Regions from separate parts of the Streptomyces sp. NPDC037100 genome, predicted to be linked through region 2. Evidence: riboswitches for the same ligand, from Rfam matches in the RefSeq annotation. Region 2 holds a riboswitch; the other holds the start of a gene.
The links. Region 2 has a riboswitch for cobalamin ahead of ACZ7EG_RS32790 (ABC transporter substrate-binding protein). Riboswitches for the same ligand answer to the same signal wherever they lie in the genome.

Region 1 (5,406 bases), on a different contig from region 2:
ATGAGGAGCGTGGCCAGTCTCAGTCCGTCGTACAGGGCGAACGTGAGGGCCTCCGCGGTCACCTCGCCGCCGAGGCGGATGCCCTGGGCCCAGGCGGGGAGGGGCAGCTCGGGGAGGGTGAGGAGGGTGTGCGTCCCTGGGATGGGGGAGCCGAGGACGGTCGCGAAGACGAGACGGATGAGGATCACGGCGAGGGCGAGTTTGACGAAGGCACCGTAGGAGCGGGACCAGGGGGTGTCGGGGCGGCGGCTGGCCACGACGTAGGCGGAGACGGTGATGAGGAGGCCGAGGAGGAGGGGGTTGGTGGTGCGGGTGGCCGCGGTGCCGAGGGCGAGCGCCCAGAGCCACCAGGCTCCGGGGTGCAGTTGGGCACGGCGTCGGCGCCCGGGCCGGAATGGGTGCGCGACCCGGCGCTGCGGGGTGCCGCCTGCGCCCACCCTCCTCCAGGCTCGCGACTTCTCCCCCAAGTTCCCGGCTTCGCTCGAGCAGGGGGGACCCCCATGAGCAGGCGGGACCCCCACCGCCCCAGCGGCACGACTGCCCGCAGGCCGGGCGGGACGGCTACCCACGCCGTCGTACCTGCCAGATCGCCGCGCCGCCCAGGAGCGCCACCACGGCGATACCCGCCACCAGGCCGAGGGACGGGCCGTCGTCCGACGTGGTCCTCTTCTCCGCTGCCGGCTGCTGCTTCTTCTCCTGGCTCTGCCGGACCTGTTCGCCGCAGCCCTTCTGCGGATAGCCCGAGATCGCGCACAGCAGGGCGTTGGTGTCGTAGCGCAGCGGCTTGGCGACTGCCGCCAGGGCCTCGGCCGTCGTCGCGTCGGGGGAGACCCGGGCGCAGGCCGTGCGGGCGGCGGGCGGGGTTTCACCCTCGGGCGCGTCCGACGGGGTACCGAAGTCGAGGACCAGGGCCACTCGCTTGCTGCCGTCGCGCGCGGGCGTCTTCGCGCAGATCGTCGCGAAGTCGGCCGTCCCGCGCGGCCGGGCCGCGTCATCGGAGTCCTCGCTCACCGCGAAGCGGAAGCCCTGGACGTCACCGTCCGAGGGGCGGGCCAGGGACGGGCCCTGGGTGGCGTAGACCCAGCGGCCGGCGTCGCGCTCCCAGAACGACCAGTACCGGTATCCGGCGGCCCGGGCCTGGCCCGCGCCCGCGCACAGCAGGAGCGAGGCCAGGAGGAGGAGAAGGCCCCGGCGGATCACAGCTGCTGCTGCTTCTTGCGGCCGGTGAACAGGAAGCCGATGCCGATTCCGGCGACCAGGCAGATGCCGACGTACCACCAGACCCCGAAGAAGTCCGAGCCGGAGTCCTCCTGCTCGTCCGAGGCCTTGGTCTGCTCGGCGGTCTGCGGGGCGGGGCCCGTCGCGTTGAGCTGCTTGACGAGGTCCGCGCCGCCGAAGTCGCGCGGGTTCGTGCCGGTCGCGTGGGCGGCGAGGATCAGCTGGGCGTAGGCCGCGGGACCGCTCTGCGCGGCCCAGGACGCGGAGTTCTTCTCCAGCCACCGCACGGACTTCTCGGCCTGCGTGGTCTCACCCGATGCGGCGAGCGCGACGACCGCGTCGGCGGTGTTGCCGTAGTCGGGCTGGGGCTCGGCACCGGCCAGGGCGGACATGAGATGCCCGTCGTCCTTGGCGAGGGCGGTGGTGAGGTAGGCGGCCCCGTTGGCCGCGGCCTGCTCCGGCGTCCCGGCCTTCTCGCAGGTCGCGTCGGACTTCTTGCCGGGCTCGACGACCATGCCCTTGCCCAGGGAGCCGAGCACACCGGCTGCGGTGGCGTCCGCGTTGGCGGCGAGCTTGCCCTTCTTGTCCGGCTGGAAGGCGAAGGCGCCGTCGCCGTCCCCGCCGCAGGGCAGGGCGAGCTTCAGCATCGCGTCGTAGGGGGACTTGCCGCCCTTCTCGACCTGGTCCGGCTTCTCGCCCGCGGCGGCCAGCGCGCCCACGACGACCGACGTCGAGTTGGTGTCGCTGGCACCGCCGGGTGAGTAACCCCAGCCGCCGTCCTTGTTCTGGACGGACTTCAGCCAGTCGACGGCCTTGCCGGTGGCGTCGTCGTGCCCGCCGAGCGCGGTCAGGGCCTGGACGGCGGCGGACGTGGCGTTGGTGTCCCGCATGGTCTTGGCGTCGCACGCGGTGGTGGGATCGGGGCGGTACGAGGCGAAGGAGCCGTCCGCGCACTGCTGACGCGCCAGCCACCGCACGGACTTCACCGCCGGCTTCACGCCCACCGTGTCCTGCGCGAGCAGCGCGAGGGACTGTCGCCAGACCCCGTCGTACTTCGGGTCGGTGCCGCCGTACAGGGCGGAGGGGAACGCCTGGGAGGGCGACGGGGACGGGGCGGCGGCGGCCGGGGTGGCGGCGCCGATCACGGCGACGGCGGCCAGGACCGCGGCGCTGCGGCGGACGTTCATGATCGGCGGGTGCCTCTCCCTGTGGGGGAGCCGGGCAGCGCGGGGCACCCCCCGGCGGCTCGGCTCCGTATACCTCGACGGTGCCGCGCACCGGCACTCTGCCGGGCACGCGAGCCGGTCACGAAACCGTACGGGGCGATCCGGCTCACCGCCCGGGTGGGGCGGATCACGGTTGCGGGTCAGCGCCGGAATTGCACCGGCTTCCCCCCGTACGGTGTGATGACGACCCGCTTACTGTACCTGGGCGGGGAGGACCGGCCGAGGGGCCATGGAGGGCTTCGCCCTGCGTCGGCGGGGGGTGCGGCCTCGGGGAGGGCTCGTCACCCCGTCTCAAGGTGGGCCCGGTGTGGTCTCGTTCGGCATGGCGGCCGACAGCGCGCGGCCGGCAGCCGAACCCCGCGGGGGAAGGCAACCGCGTCATGGCCCGGAGCGCGGGCCGCTGCCGACGGGTGGGACCTGCGGCTGCGGCCCGCGCCTGCCTGCTCGGTCAGCTGTCGAACCTCGACGGCCGGCGTCAGTCGGTGCAGGTTCCGTTGCACTGGTACAAGCCCAGGAAGCCGCAGCCCGATGTCGTGCTGCAGAAGCAGCACTGGCAGCGTGGGCCTTCCCACACGGTGCACCACTGCGAGGTGGTGCTGCAGTTACAGGTGGCCTGCACCCCGGCCCCCGCTTTGCCTCGAGCGGCCGGAGCGGCGTCGACGGGCCCGAGAGTCACCAGGAGCGCGGCGCTGTCGGCCATGCCGAACGCTTCCTTCGCTGCCACCTCCACGGCGGAGATGCGGCTCTGCAGCTTCGAACCCTTCTGCGGCTCGCCGCCGACGAAGCTGGCCTCGGAGCCCGCCAGGTCCAACGCCTCCTGCACGACCCGTTTCTGTTGCGCGGTCAGCGCCGGATGCGCGTCCTGGAACCGCTTCAGGTGTTCGGTCCACACCCGGCTGCGCTCGGCCGGGGAAAGCTCCACCAGTACGGCCTGACGGACAGCCGAGGGCAGCGGCGCGATGGCCGCGTACGTGCGCGGTAACGCGTTGCGGTGTGCGGCTACCCAGGACCGGGCCTCTGTCTGCGCGGAGCGCGCGAATGCCGGGGTCTGCCCCGCCATCGTCATCCCGACCGCTGTACTGACGCCGCCCGCCAGCAGCAGGAAGCGCTTGCGGCTCACGCCTGAGCGGTCCTGCTCCGCAGCACCGTCCGCGGTGGTCAGTGGCCGCCCGGTGCGGGCCGCACGACGCAGTTCGCCCAGGGCCACGAGTACGCGGCCGGTCGCCCGCAGTCCGAGTCGCCGCACCAGCGGCGGAGTCATACGGGGTCCTGTCCAGGCGCGTACCGCGCCGTCAGCCACCCGCAACAGGGTCGGCGCCCACACGGGTTCGGCGCCCATCGCCTCCTCGCGCCACCGCCGTACGTCCGCGTCGGTCAGCGGCAACACCTCCAGCTTGCCTCCGCTGGCCCGGGCGACGGCGGACGACACCGTGGTGCATGTCCCGCAGGATGAGTCGAACGCCAGGATCCAACGTGTCGTGATCTGCATTCCCTGCCCTCCGTTGGCTGCGTCTGAGGCAGTTGCCGCCACGATGCGACCAGGACGCCGCGCGGGTGCCGACCATGCCGGTGGCAGGCAGCCTCAGCAGCAGGGTCACACGATGGTGTCGATCAGGCTGAACTGGGGCAACAGCCGCATTCGGACAGCGATAACTGTGTCGTGCCCTTCTACTGGTGGACAGGTGGATTCAAGTCGTTTTCTGTTCGGTGACCCAGTGCGTTTCCGTGGCCTGACGATGCCTTCATCCGACTGCTCACCCTGCGGGGACCGGTGGTGCGGGGAAAGCCGTATCTTCGGCGGTGCGTATGACGAGTCTCCGGAGGGCCGACCGAGGCACTGCGCCGCCGGGGTGCCGACGACGGGCCGGGACGAAGTCGAACTCCTGCATTCCGCAGCGGAGTTGATCCTCTCCAGGGCGCAGAACGGCTAACGTGGGGCTTTCCGACCACACACGCAGGAGCGTCCATGACCGACCCGGTGGAGAACTCCGAGCAGGAGCCGTTCCCCAAGATCGACACCTCGGTGCCGCACTCGGCCCGGATCTGGAACTACTGGCTGGGCGGCAAGGACAACTACGAGGTCGACCGGGTCGCCGGTGACGCGTTCCGCGAGGTGTTCCCCGGTATCGAGACCGGGGCCCGCGCCGCCCGTTACTTCCTCGCCCGCGCCGTGCGCCACCTGGCCGCAGAAGAGGGCATCCGCCAGTTCCTGGACATCGGCACCGGCCTGCCCAACGTGGACAACACCCACCAGATCGCCCAGCGGGTGGCGCCGGAGAGCCGGATCGTCTACGTCGACAACGACCCACTGGTGCTGGCCCACGCCCGCGCCCTGCTCACCAGCACGGCGGAAGGCGTCACCAACTACGTGGACGCCGATCTGCGCGAGCCCGACACCATCGTCCGGGAAGCCGCGAAGACGCTCGACTTCGACCAGCCCGTCGCCCTCATGCTGATGGGCATCCTGGGCCACATCGAGGACCACGAGGAGGCCCGCTCGATCGTCCGGCGGCTGGTGGACGCCCTGCCCCCCGGCAGCTACCTGGTGCAGTACGACTCCACCGACACCAGCGAGGACTACGTCCGGGCCATCCAGACGTACAACGACGGCGGTTCGATCCCGTACATCCTCCGCAGCCCCGAGCAGATCGCCCGCTACTTCGACGGTCTGGAGCTGCTCGAACCGGGCGTGGCGTCCTGCTCGCGCTGGCGTCCCGACGCGGCGGCCCTGGGCCTGCCGGCCGAGGTGCACCAGTACGGCGGCGTCGCACGCAAGAACTGAGCCCTCGGGTCTGAGCCCTCGGGTCTGAGCCCTCGGGTCTGCTCCCTCGGGTCTGAGCCCTCGGGTCTGCTCCCTCGGGTCTGAGCCCTCGGGTCTGAGCCCTCGGGTCTGAGCCCTCGGGTCTGCTCCCTCGGGTCTGCTCCCTCGGGTCTGCTCCCTCAGGTCTGCTCCCTCAGGTCT
Region 2 (5,406 bases):
ACGGACACCCCGAGCGCGGCGGCCGCGTCCTGCCCGAAGGCGAAGGCGTCGAGGGTTCGGGCGTACGACAGGCACACCACCAGCGCCACCGCCAGCACGGCCAGGCACAGCCACACGTCGGCCCAGCCGGCGCCGCCGAGCGAGCCGAGGAGCCAGAACAGCACGCCGCGGGTCGTCTCGGCGTCGGCGGAGGTCATCACGACGAAGGAGGTGAGCGCGGAGAAGAGCTGCATGGCGGCGACGCCCGCGAGGACGACCCGGTCGGTGGTGCCGCCGAGGGTGTGGCTGAGCAGGAGCACCAGCGCGAAGGACAGCAGGGCGCCGAGGAACGCGCCCGCGGACACCGGGAGGGCGCCGCCGCCCACGCCGAGCACGACGACGAGGACCGCTCCGGTGGAGGCGCCCGAGGACACCCCGAGCACGAACGGGTCGGCGAGCGGGTTGCGCAGCAGGGACTGCATCACCGCCCCGCACACCGCCAGTCCGGCCCCGCACACGGCGGCGAGCAGAGTGCGCGGCAGTCGCAGCTGCCAGACGATCCCGTCCCGGATCGGCGTCAGCCCCGAGCTGCCGAGGCCGAGATGGGCGGCCACGACGGCCCACACCTCGGCGACGCCGAGGTCGGCGGGACCGATGGTGATGGCCACGGCGAGGGAGACCACGAGCGCGACGGCCCCGGCCATGCCCAGCGCGAGCCCGGCCCCACCCCCGGGCCGGGCGGACGGCGGCTCCTGCTCCCGGGCGGTCACTTCACCAGCCCGAACCGGCGCAGCCCGGCGGCGACCTGTTCCACGCCCTCGACGGTGCGGATCGTCGGGTTCATGGCCTGCCCGCTGAGCAGCACGTACCGCTTGTGCCGGACGGCGTCCATGTTCCTGGTGACCGGGTTGGACTCCAGGAAGGCGATCTTCTTCGCGGCCGACTCGGCGGTCTGGGACTCCCGGGTCAGGTCGCCGATGACGAGGACGTCGGGGTCGCGGTCCGCGACCGTCTCCCAGTTGACCTGTGGCCACTCCTCGTGGGTGTCGTCGAAGACGTTCTTCGCTCCGAGGGCCCGGGTGATGATGCCGGGTGCTCCGCAACAGCCCGCCATGTAGGGCGACTCGGAGTTCGCGAACCAGTAGAGGAGGGTGACGTCGGAGGCGTCGATGCCCTTCGTGGCCTTCTTCATGCGCTCCCGGAGGGAGGCCACGAGGTCGTCGCCGCGTTTCCTCACGCCGAACACGGTCGCGAGGTCGTGGACTTCGCCGTAGACGGTGTCGATGTCCAGGGCCTTGTCGCGTGCGCCGTCGCCGCCGCCCGAGTTGTCCTTGCCGGCGCAGTCGGACGGGGAGACGTAGGTGGGGACGCCGAGCTTCTCGAACTGCTCGCGGGTGGCGACGCCGCCCTTGCCGAGGGTGGAGACGAAGGACGCGGCGACGAAGTCGGGCTCGGTGTCCAGGACGCGTTCGAAGGAGGGGGTGTCGTCGGCGATGCGCGGCACCGTCGCGTTCGCCTTCTCCAGTCCCTTCATCACGGGGTCGGTCCAGGTGGCCGTGCCCGCGAGGCGGTCGGCGAGACCGAGGGAGAGCAGGATCTCGGTGGTGCCCTGGTTGAGGGACACGGCGTGCCGCGGCGGGGCCGGGACGCGGACCTCGTGCCCGCAGTCGGTGAGCGTGACGGCGGCCTTCGCGTCGGTGGACGTGCTGCCGCCGCAGCCGGTCACGAGAAGGGAGCCGGCCGCGAGCAGAACGGCGGCACGGGCGGGTCGGGCGAGGGGCACGGGAACCAGTCCTCAGTCGTCGAGGGCTCGATCGCGGAGCCCGGTCGTACGGAGCTCCCCCGCCGCGCGCGGCCGCGGGGGCCGCCAGCAGGTCTTCGGACTCGGGTTCACCCGGGTCGGAGCGCCTTCCCGGACGTCCGCGAAGGAGTCCAGTGGCAAAGGCCCCGCCCGTCCCCCTCACCGCTGCGCGTCAGTTCCGGATTCGCACCGGATTCCCTGACCCACGTACATGGGTTCGACTGGCCCCGGCAAGCTATCACGGGGGCCGTCCGGGGAATCACCGCGCACCCGGCGCCGTTGAACGGAGAGCAGCTTGCCCACGACTTCCGAGGAGGCCGCCGGTGTACGGCGACGAGGCAACGGTCCGCAGGATCCTCACCGAGCTCGGCGACACCTGGGCCGTGGTGGGCCTGTCGTCGAACCGGCAGCGCGCGGCGTACGGCGTCGCCGCCGTGCTCCAGCGCTTCGGCAAGCGTGTGGTGCCCGTGCATCCGAAGGCGGAGACGGTGCACGGGGAGAAGGGCTACGCGAGCCTGGCGGACATCCCCTTCGACGTGGACGTCGTGGACGTGTTCGTGAACAGCGACCTCGCCGGCGCCGTCGCGGACGAGGCGGTCGCCAAGGGCGCGAAGGGCGTCTGGTTCCAGCTCGACGTGGTCGACGAGGCGGCGTACGACCGGGCCCGCGCGGCGGGCCTGGAGATGGTGATGGACCGCTGCCCGGCGATCGAGATCCCACGGCTGTCTCATCACGGCGTACAGAAACCCTGAAGCGTTCGCCAGGAAATACCCGCGCCCGGTCAAGGCTGCACAACTCGTCTTCTTCGGTCGGATGACCGATTCCTAACCTGAGGCCTCCTGCTCGCCGGACTCTGCGAGCTCATCTATGAGAGGCCCCTGAATCCATGGAAAGAGACGGCCTGCGCCGGGAGGTCGGACTGATCGGGCTCATGTGGGCCTCGGTCGGTTCCATCATCGGCTCGGGCTGGTTGTACGGCGCCGAGAAGGCCGTCGTGGCGGCCGGCCCCGCGGCGATCCTGTCCTGGCTGATCGGTGCGGTGGCGATCGTGCTGCTGGCCCTGGTGCACGCGGAACTCGGCGGCATGTTCCCGGTCGCCGGCGGCACAGCCCGTTATCCGCACTACGCGTTCGGCGGACTGGCCGGCATGTCCTTCGGCTGGTTCTCCTGGCTCCAGGCCGCGACGGTGGCACCGATCGAGGTCGAGGCCATGATCGGCTACGCCGGGCACTGGCACTGGGCGCAGGGTTTCCAGCACCCGAAGGACGGGACGCTGACGACGAGCGGCTTCGTCGTCGCGGTCGTCCTGATGGCCGTGTTCGTCGTCGTCAACTTCCTCGGGGTGCGGATCCTGGCGCACACCAACAGCGCCGCCACCTGGTGGAAGGTGGCCGTGCCGCTGGCGGCGATCTTCATCATCGCGGCGGGCAACTTCCACCCGGGCAACTTCACCGAGCACGGCTTCGCACCGTTCGGCGCCCATGGTGTGCTGAGTGCCGTCAGTTCCAGCGGCATCATCTTCGCCCTGCTGGGCTTCGAGCAGGCGATCCAGCTGGCGGGCGAGAGCCGCGACCCGCAGCGGGATCTGCCGCGCGCGACGATCGGTTCGGTCGCCATCGGAGCGGCCGTCTACGTCCTGCTCCAGGTCGTCTTCATCGCCGCCCTGCCGCTGGGCTCGTTCGCGCACGGCTGGACCAAGCTCGACTACCCCGGCATCAGCGGCCCGTGGGCCGGGCTCGCGACTTTGCTGGGCCTCGGCTGGCTGAGCGTCGTGCTGTACCTGGACGCGGTGGTCTCCCCGGGCGGCACCGGCCTGATCTACACGACGGCCACGTCCCGGGTCTCCTACGGACTGGCCCGCAACGGCTACGCGCCGAAGCTGTTCGTCCGCACCGACGCGCGCGGCGTGCCATGGCTCGGACTGATCGTGTCCTTCGTGACGGGCGTGGTCTGCTTCCTGCCGTTCCCGAGCTGGCAGCAGCTGGTCGGCTTCATCACCTCGGCGAGCGTGCTGATGTACGCGGGTGCCCCGCTGGCCTACGGCGTCTTCGCCGACCGGCTGCCACACCGGGAACGCCCCTACCGCCTGCCCGGCGGGAAGGTCCTCTCGCCGCTGTCCTTCGTGGTGGCCGATCTCATCATCTACTGGTCCACCTGGGACACCCTGTGGCGGCTCGGCGTGGCCATCGTCCTCGGCTACGTCCTGCTCGGCGGCTACGCCTGGTACGCCACGAGCAAGGGCCTGCCCGACGCTCCCCGGCTCGACTGGAAGGCCGCCCAGTGGCTGCCCGTCTACCTGCTGGGCATGGGCGTCATCTCCTGGCAGGGCGGCTTCGGCGGCCAGAGACACATCGGACTGTGGTGGGACAGCGCGGTCATCACGGTGTTCTCGCTGGCGATCTACTACTGGGCCAGGGCGTCGGCCTCCCGGCCGGAGGAGATCGAGCGGAGCATCGGGGAGGTGGCCGCCACCGAGGTGGCCGTCCACTGACGGCCCGCCCCGGTCAGTCGCCGAGGGCCGTACGGACACCGTCGATCGACGGCATGTCCGTGCGGCCCCGCGCCGAAACGCAGGCCACGGCACGCCGCAGGCCCCGGTGGAGCAGCAGCGGAGCGTCCGGCCCCAGGGCTTCGAGGAGCGGGGCGACGGCGTTCTCCAGCATCGCCGTCGCCATGGCCCAGCCGTCCGCGGTACGGTCGTACAGCAGCCGCAGCGCGGTTGCGGGAGACCTGCCCAGGAGGATGGCGAACAGCTCGCGCAGCACTTCGTCACGCTCCACGCGTTCCCAGGGATTGTCCGAGAGCGCGAGCGTCCGCTCCAGCAGGTTCTCCGCGTCGACCAGGCCGGCCGTGGCCGGGGAGCGGGCCAGTTGCAGCAACGTCACCGCGTACTGGGCGGCTTCGGCCCGTTCCGCCGCGGCCACGACGTCGGCGCACAGCTCCGCTACGGCCGGGTGGCCCGCACCGTGGATCTCGGCCGCGCGGGCCACCAGCGCCGCCACGGCCGGAAGCCTCGGCGAGTCCAGCAGCGGCCGCACCCGTGCGGCGCCGGCCTGCGGGCCGAAGAGAGCCATGTCCACGTAGGCCGCGTACAGCGCGTCCTCCAGGACCGGCAGGGACTCGACGGCCGGGGGCGCCCCGGCCGCGGTCACGATGCACTCGTTGGCGATGGCCGGGGCGAGCATCACACCGGTGAGCAGCGGCCCGTGGATGTCCGGGGGCATCCCGAGCAGGGAGCGGTGCGCGTAGGCGAACGGCGGGTACGGCTGCCGGCCGGCCACCGCGTCGAAGGCGTAGCGGCGGGAGGCATCGGCGCCGAAGGCCAATTGGAACATGTACAGCAGGTACGGGTTGCCGTCGGCGCCGAGGAACTCCATGGCCCGGTCGGCCTCCCACGGCACGATCCGCACCGCGGCCTCGAATCTGCTGCGGTGGTCGGGGCGCACATAGGCCAGGGGCCCGTCCTGCTCCTGCGGCAGGTTCCACTCGTACCGGGGTATCTCGGCGTACGCCTGTCCGAACTCGGCCCACAGCCGGTCGGCCGCCGCCCGGTCCGCTCCTGCGGCGGTCCCGAAGAGCCCGGCGAGTCCGACGACTCGCTCGCCGGGATCGGTCAGGGCGTGCAC

Region 1: it holds a riboswitch for cobalamin, as region 2 does, so the genes downstream of both, ACZ7EG_RS01165 (prenyltransferase/squalene oxidase repeat-containing protein) here and ACZ7EG_RS32790 (ABC transporter substrate-binding protein) in region 2, are expected to answer to the same signal.

What each region holds. Positions count from the first base shown of each region.
Region 1 is NZ_JBVJSX010000001.1:243,539-248,944, reverse strand. Features, by position in the region: gene ACZ7EG_RS01175 (energy-coupling factor transporter transmembrane component T) at 1-437, opposite strand, end outside; gene ACZ7EG_RS01170 (SCO2322 family protein) at 562-1,200, opposite strand; gene ACZ7EG_RS01165 (prenyltransferase/squalene oxidase repeat-containing protein) at 1,197-2,405, opposite strand; adenosylcobalamin-variant (AdoCbl-variant) riboswitch at 2,531-2,621, opposite strand; gene ACZ7EG_RS01160 (bacteriocin fulvocin C-related protein) at 2,920-3,933, opposite strand; gene ACZ7EG_RS01155 (SAM-dependent methyltransferase) at 4,411-5,226, shown strand.
Region 2 is NZ_JBVJSX010000012.1:188,603-194,008, forward strand. Features, by position in the region: gene ACZ7EG_RS32785 (FecCD family ABC transporter permease) at 1-683, opposite strand, end outside; gene ACZ7EG_RS32790 (ABC transporter substrate-binding protein) at 746-1,762, opposite strand; cobalamin riboswitch at 1,846-2,006, opposite strand; gene ACZ7EG_RS32795 (CoA-binding protein) at 2,104-2,532, shown strand; gene ACZ7EG_RS32800 (APC family permease) at 2,667-4,271, shown strand; gene ACZ7EG_RS32805 (hypothetical protein) at 4,285-5,406, opposite strand, start outside.